Regions from separate parts of the Enterococcus sp. CR-Ec1 genome, predicted to be linked through region 1. Evidence: riboswitches for the same ligand, from Rfam matches in the RefSeq annotation. Region 1 holds a riboswitch; the other holds the start of a gene.
What was found. A riboswitch is a leader RNA that binds a small molecule or an ion and turns the genes downstream of it on or off. The one in region 1 is predicted to bind FMN.
Positions count from the first base shown of each region.

Region 1 (4,419 bases):
CATCGAAGCCGACAACTTGCGTATCCAAGAATCCGCCTTGACTGGTGAAGCCGATTCGGTGGAAAAAATAACAGATGCCTTAGTGGATGAAGCAACCCCATTAGCAGAACAACGGAATTTGGCGTTTGCTTCGACTTCCGTGACGTCAGGAAGCGGGAAAGGCATCGTGATCGCTACCGGCGCCACGACTGAGATCGGGAAAATCTCCACAGAAGTCAATCAAACGGAAGAACGAAAAACGCCGTTGATGAAAGAAATCGATGGGCTGGGGAAAGGCATCACCTATGTGATCATGGGCGTGGCGGTCTTGCTGTTTATCGTCAGTTTGTTCCAGCAAACCTACGCGATCTCTGTCTTGTCCTTAGCCGTCGTCACCATGATCGTCGGCTCGATCCCAGAAGGATTGCCAGCAACGACCTCGGTGGTTTTGGCGATGGGTGTCAGCGACATGGCAAAAAACAAGCACACCATCATCAAAACACTGCCGGCGGTTGAAACGCTAGGCTCAGTGGATGTGATCGCGACGGATAAGACCGGTACCCTGACCAAAAATGAAATGACGGTCAAAGACATCGTATTGGCTGAGCAGGAATATGAAGTGACGGGTGACGGCTATGCGCCGGTGGGCGTGATTCGTCCAAAGCAGGAGGACGTTCGCACGCAAGACATCTTGCAGTTGTTTTTGGAAGCTGGCTACGAAGCCAACGATACGGTATTGGTGCCAGAAGGAAATCACTGGACGATCAATGGGGAACCAACAGACGGCTCCTTTTTGACGCTGTATCATAAGCAATTTGCCTATCCGCAAGCACCTGCTTACCAAGAGCTGGATATGCTGCCCTTTGATTCGGACAACCGCTACATGGCGAAACTAGTGGCAAACCCTGCGGGGGAACGCTTGTTATTTGTTAAAGGCTCCCCAGATAAATTGTTTGAAATGGTGCAAAAACAAGCGGCACCTTTTAATGAAGCCTATTGGACAGGTCATGTTCGCCGCTTGTCGGCAGAAGGCAAACGAGTGGTAGCGGTGGGCTATCAGAAAGTTTCGATTGATCACATTGATGAAACGATTTTTGAGCAAGGGCTACAATTGCTAGGGATCGCCGGGATCATCGATCCGCCGCGAGAAGAAGTGATTGCCTCCCTGAAGGAAATGAACCAAGCCGGTGTTCAAGTGAAAATGATCACTGGGGATCATCCTCTGACCGCCAAAGCGATTGGGGAAAAGCTTGGCTTAGCGGATGAGATTCACGTCGTGACTGGGGCCGAGTTGGATCAGATGAGTGAAGCTGAATTTCAAGATGCTGCCTTGACGAATCAAGTCTTTGCACGAACCACGCCGAAAAATAAATTGGACATTATCAGAGCGCTACAAGCCAAAGGCAAAGTCACGGCGATGACAGGGGATGGTGTCAACGATGCCCCTGCGTTGAAGCGGGCGGATATTGGTGTAGCGATGGGGATCAGCGGCACGGATGTAGCCAAAGACTCTGCTGATATGATCTTGACCGATGACAATTTCGGTACCATGTCCTTAGCGATTCGCGAAGGACGTAGGATCTATGACAACATCAAAAAGAGCATTCTGTTTCTGTTGCCGACATCTTTTGCCGAAGGGCTGATCATTGCCTTTACGATCATGATGCAAAAAGAATTGCCGCTGCAGGCGACACAACTGCTGTGGATCAACATGGTTTCTGCTATTACGATCCAGTTTGCGTTTATCTTTGAACCAGCAGAGTCTGGGATCATGAACCGCAAACCGCGAAAGACAGGTAATAAATTGTTGAATCGCCACGATATTTGGCAGATGGCGTATGTATCGATTTTGATGGCAGTCATCAGTTTGATCGCTCATGACTGGCTCTTGCTGCAAGGCGTCAGCGAAGCCGTTGCCAGTACCATGATGGTCAATATCGTGGTCTTGAGTAAGATTTTTTATTTGTTCAACATCCGTACCAGTGCACCAGCGTTTTCTAAAGCTTCCTTCACCAATCCAAAAGCGTTCGTGATCATTGGTGTGATGCTGGTTCTGCAACTGTTATTGACCTATGTCCCATTTATGCAAAGCGCCTTTCATACGGAGGACATGTCCTTGATCGGCTGGGTCATCTCAGCAGCTTCTGGGATGGTCGTCTTACTCGTGACGGAGTTCGATAAATGGCTTCGTTCGAGAAAAAATATTTAACCTAGGTTTTCTCGTGTTTTTTTACAGGCAAAATCGCCTTGCTGCAGCTTAGGGAAATGGCGGAACGACAAGGGATTTCTGCTGTCGCTGCTTTGGGATTGCCAAAAGAAAAAGCCAAGAGGAATTCCTATTGGCTTGTAATCAGGCCTATTGACAAACAAAAATGGTCGGGCTAAAATGCACATGAATTGAATAGTATTCTTCGGGGCAGGGTGTAATTCCCGACCGACGGTGACAAGTACAATGCTTGAAGTCCGTGACCCGCATAGCTATGCGGTGGAGCCAGTGTGAATCTGGCACCGACAGTGAAAGTCTGGATGGGAGAAGAAAAACCACAAAATTTCAAGGGGCGCAGTGCGTCTAAAACTGATTTTTTGCCGGTCTTGTTTGTCTATGCCTCGTGAGATTCTCACGAGGCATTTTTTTATTGAAAGGAGGAAGGAAGATGCATAACGAATACATGCGTTTGGCGATCGCAGAAGCCAAAAAAGGGCGTTACCAAACCTTTACCAATCCGCTAGTGGGCGCCGTGATCGTCAAAGAGCAACGGATCATTGCCAAAGGGGCTCACTTAGTCTATGGGCAGCCCCATGCGGAACGAAACGCCATCGAACAATGCCATTCCTCCGAAGACCTAATCAATTCGACTTTATACGTGACATTAGAACCTTGTAACCATCAAGGAAAACAGCCGCCTTGCACCCAGCTGATCATCGACAGCGGCATCAAAAAAGTAGTCGTCGGCCAGTTAGACCCTAACCCGATCGTGGCTGGACAAGGCAAGCGCTTTTTAGAAAATCAGGGCATCGACGTGTTGGTGGGTATCGAAGAAACAGAAGTGCGCCGTTTGAATCCACACTATAATTTTTACCATCAGCATCAGCGACCTTACGTGGCATTGAAGCAAGCGATCACTTTAGATGGTCGGATCGCTCATGATGCGTTAACCCGCAGTGCCATCACTGGTTCAGCGGTTTGGCAAAAGGTCCATCAAGAACGTGGGGACTATCAAGGAATCTTAGTGGGCAGTCAGACGGTGTTGACGGATGATCCCACCTTATTAACCACGGTTGAAACCAGCTTTCCGCCGATTCGCATCGTGGTAGACCGTCGGGGGCGAACGCTGTCGCAACCCGATTTGGCACTGTTTGCCGATGATTCAGCACCCGTGTGGATTTTTACGCAGCAGACAGCTGTCAGCGACTTGCCAGCGCATGTCTCAGTGATCCAGCTGGAAGAGTTGACGATCGCTGCATTGTTGAAGGAGCTTGCCACACGACAGGTCCAATCGCTTTACGTAGAAGGAGGCGCTGCGATCCATGATGCCTTTTTAGCCAGCGGACTGTGGCAAGAAAGCATTACCTATGTGGCGCCAAAGTTTCTTGGGGGCAATAGTCTTGCAAGTTTTACCAGTGAGCGTACCCCGAAACAGCTGCAGCAGCTAACAGAGGTGACGGTGACGGCAGTTGGGGAAGATGTTTGCATCCGAGGAAGGAGACCAGAGGAATGTTCACAGGATTGATTCAGGAAAAAGGCCGTATCAAAGAGATCCGCAAGCAAAGCCGCACGATCCAGCTAACCTGCAGTGCGTCGGAAGGCTTGTTGGCGGATTACCAGATCGGAGACAGTATGGCGATCAACGGGACGTGTTTGACGGCGATCGCCAAACAAGCGACGACGTTTACGGTGGATATCATGCCAGAAACCTTTCAACGTACGACCTTTAAACAACTCTCGGTGGGTGCCGAAGTCAATTTGGAACGAGCGATGGCAGCAACGCAGCGTTTTGAAGGCCACTTTGTCGCTGGCCACATCGATGTAACGACCCGTTTGATCCAGAAAAAGCAGTTGGAAAATGCCTTGATCTTGACATTTGCTTATCCTGTCAGTGTGCAAGGGGAAATCATTTCGCAAGGGTCGATTGCGATCAATGGCGTCAGTTTGACGGTTACCCAGACGACGGCACAGGCATTTTCCGTTAGCTTGATCCCCCATTCCAAAGACCAGACGACGCTGGGGCAGTTGAAACAAGGGGAGTGGGTCAATATCGAGACGGATATGATCGGGAAATATGTCAAATACCAACGAAAATGAAAGAAGGCAGACGATGCATAAAGTAGAACAAGCAGTGGAATGGTTAAAAAAGGGCGGCTTAGTGATTGTCGCCGATGATGAAAATCGGGAATCAGAAGGAGATTTGATTGGGATCGCTGAATACGCAACGCCAGAAT
Region 1 covers NZ_CP025223.1:3,520,682-3,525,100, reverse strand. The annotation lists gene CXM95_RS16970 (HAD-IC family P-type ATPase) at 1-2,188, shown strand, start outside; FMN riboswitch at 2,383-2,521, shown strand; gene ribD (bifunctional diaminohydroxyphosphoribosylaminopyrimidine deaminase/5-amino-6-(5-phosphoribosylamino)uracil reductase RibD) at 2,634-3,710, shown strand; gene CXM95_RS16960 (riboflavin synthase) at 3,695-4,282, shown strand; gene CXM95_RS16955 (bifunctional 3,4-dihydroxy-2-butanone-4-phosphate synthase/GTP cyclohydrolase II) at 4,260-4,419, shown strand, end outside.

Region 2 (4,419 bases), 1.5 Mb from region 1:
CCAGTTGACTATTAAACGCAATCGCGCGTTTTTCCCCTTGCTTTTGTAGGCCATAGACTTGATCTTCCATTAAAGAAACAAGCGGTGAGATAATGATTACGATGCCATCTATGAGGTACCCTGGCAGCTGATAACAGAGACTTTTGCCATTCCCGGTAGGCAAAATCGCCAACGTATCTTGCTGCGCTAAAACACTTTCGATGACTTCTTTTTGTCCTTGACGAAATGTTTTGAAGCCAAAGTACTGATTCAGTGCGTTTTCTAACATCGAATCCCCCGTTTCTGAGCAATCTGTAACAAACGGATCGTCAAAAAATCAGTCGTAAGAAGCTCCTGTAATTCTTGATAGCTGTTTTTCCAAGAAGTTTCTGGCAGCTTATTCAGCAATGATGTATCAAAGCGCTGATACGGAAATGTCGGATCAAGCAGTGCCCACTCAATCAAATGATCATTAACGGTTCCTCGTTTGATCCTTCTTTTTTCCATGATCTGCTCAACAGAAGCTCCTTGCAAGAACAATGCACGACTTTCCAGCATACTTTGATTCAGATTCCTATTTAGAAAAGGTGACAATCCTTGAAACAGAACCATCTGAGACTCTTTTTCAACCAGGGCTAAAAATTGATGGATCGCAGCTCCTACATAAAGATTGTCCCAAGGCTTACCTTGTACAGATTCTGGCAAAAGTTGGAAAAACGCCTGCCCCAGAAGATCAGGACCAGATAAGGTACCCGCTAAAAAATCTGCGACTTCTGCGGGAAGTTGGGCAAAAACTGCCGAAAGTTCTCGATGAGTGATCTTTTTGATTTCAGGGTATTGATGGATCAGTCGACGCACAGGTTCTGTATATAAAGGCGTGTTCTCAACAGGAATATACTGATTCGTCACCTCTTGATATGCAGCTGCTTGAACCAGCAGTCGGACAAAACGCCACGCCTCCTCCGTCGTTCGTCCATACCGAAAATAATCCGTATGATGCAACAACATTTCTCTTGACTGTTCATAATTTGCAGCGGTCCTTTTGAGCAGCAGACCATCTGAATCTCGACTTAGCATCCCTTGTTGGATCAAGTCAGCGATCGTCTGTTGATACTCCCTCTCATTCAACTGTGGCAACGCTTGAAAAAGACCTAATCGATCATAAAAAAAGGCATAACTCAAGACAGAGCTAGTGCGCTTACCAATGAGAATTTGATAAAGTGTCGATGGACGCAACTTGTCAGTATCAGAAAACAGCGCTAAAATAAAAGAATCCATATCTTCCTCCCAGAAAGGACTAAAAAATGTCACAACGCTGTAAAATTGTTCCTGAGCGCTGCATTGCTTGTGGACTATGTGCGATCTATGCTCCCGAGATCTTCGATTATGATGAAGATGGGATCGTTTTATTTGCCCAAGAACCGAGTGCACGGCAACAGTTTATCATAGAAGAACAACAAGAAAAAGTCAAAACTGCTTATCGCAAATGCCCCACCAGAGCGATCCTTATAGAAAAATAAAAAAGTCGACCTGCCATTAACAGACCTTTCGTCTGCCACAGCAAGTCGGCTCATTTTTTATTTTCCTATAGCAGAATGATGGGGCTGCTTACGAGCCAACCATGGGAGCAGTTTGGCATGTAGTGCTAAAAAGACGGCACTGACGATCGCTCCTTTAACCAAATTGAAGGGTAAAATCCCGATCGCCACATATTGCGGCAAAGACATCCCTAAAAATTGATCGGCTGTGACCCCGAAAAAGCGTAGATAAAGCGGTGTGATCACAAATAGGTTCGCCACACTCATAAAAATCGTTACCGACAAGATACCGCTGATGACACCAACCATTTTGTTTTTGGTGTGGATACCTTTGCGGAAAAAGTAGTACATTGGCAAAGTAAAGGCACATGATGCTAAAAAGCTTGCCGTATCTCCCACCATATCAGCAGGTGAAAAACCAGATAAGAACAAATGCAGGACCGAACGAATGAAGGCAGTCACTACCCCACTCCAAGGACCAAATAAAAACATCATGATCATCACGGGAATATCACTAAAATCGATCTTTAAAAAGCTGAATGCCGGAAAAATTGGAAAAGCGATAAATTGCAAAATTGTTCCCATAGCAGCACACATGGCGATCGTCACCATTTTTCTTGTTTTGTTGTTCATCAGTATAAATCCTCCTAAGTTCAGGATTCCTCTTCAAACGAACCTATTAAATTTCCTCGGCTTTCTTGTCGGCGCCAGACAAAAAATGCCCTCTTTTTTCCACAGGGAAAAAAGAGGGCATTCGAAATAGCCATAAGCAAATCAAATACGCTCTATCTTCTTTATCCAGACTGTACTGTCGGTATCGGAATTTCACCGATTCAGCTATTTCCGAAGAAATAGGTCGTGGACTATAACCACCGGTCGGGAATTGCACCCTGCCCCTGAAGACGAACCTTTATTCTATTTATTACATGTTCTATTATACACAAAATCTAAAAATTAACAATAGTTACGTTTTCAGATACTTTTCAACTATTTTGCACTGTTTTTCAGCTGGCTGACTTCTTTCTTCGACAACTCTCGGTATTCCCCTGGACGAAGACCTTTTAAATCTAACGGACCATAGTTTTCCCGTTTTAGTTTTTGCACAGGCAAACCAACTGCTTTTAGCATGTTTTTGACTTGATGATTGCGACCTTCGTGGATCGTCAATTGCACAATACTAGATTGTGCCGTTTGGTCTGTCGATAAGATTTCAAAGCGAGCAGGCGCGGTCTTACGCCCTTCGATCCGAATTCCTTTTGTCAATGGGAGCAGTTGCTTTTTATCCGCAATGCCTTTGACCTTGGCAACATACACTTTTTCGACTTCGTGTTTTGGATGCATCAGTGTCTGTGACAATTCCCCATCATTTGTCAGTAGCAGCAAACCGGAGGTATCATAGTCCAAGCGGCCGACTGGATACACCCGTTCAGGGACTTCAGCAAAATAATCCAAAACGACTTTGCGTTTTTTATCATCTGTTACAGCTGAGATCACGCCACGAGGTTTATAGAACAGATAATAGACATGTTGTTCTTGTTCGATCGGAACGCCGTCCACTTCAACGACATCTTTTGAACCGACTTGGACCCCTAATTCTTTGATTACTTGTCCATTGACTCGCACACGGCCTTCGGTTATCAGTCCTTCAGCTTTTCTTCTTGAGGTGATGCCGGCATGGGCAATCACTTTTTGCAAACGTTCCATCTTCATTCTCCTTCTGTTTCTGCTTGTTTGTAGCGGTCGTAAAAAAGATCAAACGGTGTATCTTCTTCAAGTTCATCTTCCATTGATTGGATGTCAGGCAATTCAGCCAAACTTTTTAAGCCAAAATAATCCATAAAGTATTCCGTCGTACCGTATAGGATCGCTCGTCCTGGTCCGTCCACGCGTCCCTTTTCTTCAATCAGCCGCTTTGCCACCAGTTTTTGGACCGAACCGCTGGATTGAACGCCGCGAATCTCTTCTACTTCCATCCGAGTGATCGGTTGCTTATAAGCAATGATCGACAAAGTTTCCAAAGCGGCTTGCGACAATGAACTCCCCATCGGTGATTCGGCGTATTTCTTCAATAAAGGGGCAAATTGCTTTTTAGTGGTTAAAATAAAATGATTGCCAACTTCTAGAATATGCAACGCGGTATGTTCATTTTCTTCATATTGCTGATTTAGTTCCTGCAAATGCTGATAGACACTGGCAGTATTACTTTTGACTAAATAACTCAGTTCTTCAAGTCCGATCCCCTCATCACCGACGACGAATAAGATCGCTTCTAATTCACTATATTTACTCATCTTCTTTACCTGTTGGATAGAGCAGAATCGACGCATAATTGTCTGATTGCTCTACTCGAATCGTTCCTTTTTTCATTAATTCTAACAGTGCCATAAAGGTTACCACAACTTCTGTTTTATTGTAAGAAGTAAAAAACGAATCAAAGCTGCGGCCTTTTTTAGCACTCACATGTTGCATCTCCAACTGAATCGCCGCCATCTTTTCATCGATGGTGCTTTCATCAGGAGAAATCTTGGTTTCTAGTACTTGGCGATTTTTCTTTTTCTCGATCATTTTTTGAAAAGCCAAAAAGAGATCGATCGTGTTGAATTGATTGGCTCTTAATTGATCTTCTTCCTCTTTGTATTCATCGACATCCATCGGATCTTTCGTGTAATACAAACTGCGCTCTTCCGCTTTTTCTGAAAGCTGTTCGGCTGCGTACTTAAATTTTCGGTATTCTAGCAGTTGTGCCACCAGCATATCCCGCGGATCTTCTTCGTACTCTTCGACTTCAGCAATCAACTCTTGTTTAGGCAACAGCATCTGGCTTTTGATCGCCATCAAAGTCGCCGCCATGACTAAATACTCTCCAGCGACTTCTAATTCTAAAATTTTCATGGCATGGATG
Region 2 covers NZ_CP025223.1:1,165,204-1,169,622, reverse strand. The annotation lists gene CXM95_RS05630 (RecQ family ATP-dependent DNA helicase) at 1-268, opposite strand, end outside; gene CXM95_RS05625 (helix-turn-helix domain-containing protein) at 262-1,257, opposite strand; gene CXM95_RS05620 (ferredoxin) at 1,284-1,499, shown strand; gene CXM95_RS05615 (ECF transporter S component) at 1,557-2,150, opposite strand; FMN riboswitch at 2,301-2,425, opposite strand; gene CXM95_RS05610 (pseudouridine synthase) at 2,505-3,221, opposite strand; gene scpB (SMC-Scp complex subunit ScpB) at 3,224-3,808, opposite strand; gene CXM95_RS05600 (segregation/condensation protein A) at 3,801-4,419, opposite strand, start outside.
Region 2: it holds a riboswitch for FMN, as region 1 does, so the genes downstream of both, CXM95_RS05615 (ECF transporter S component) here and ribD (bifunctional diaminohydroxyphosphoribosylaminopyrimidine deaminase/5-amino-6-(5-phosphoribosylamino)uracil reductase RibD) in region 1, are expected to answer to the same signal.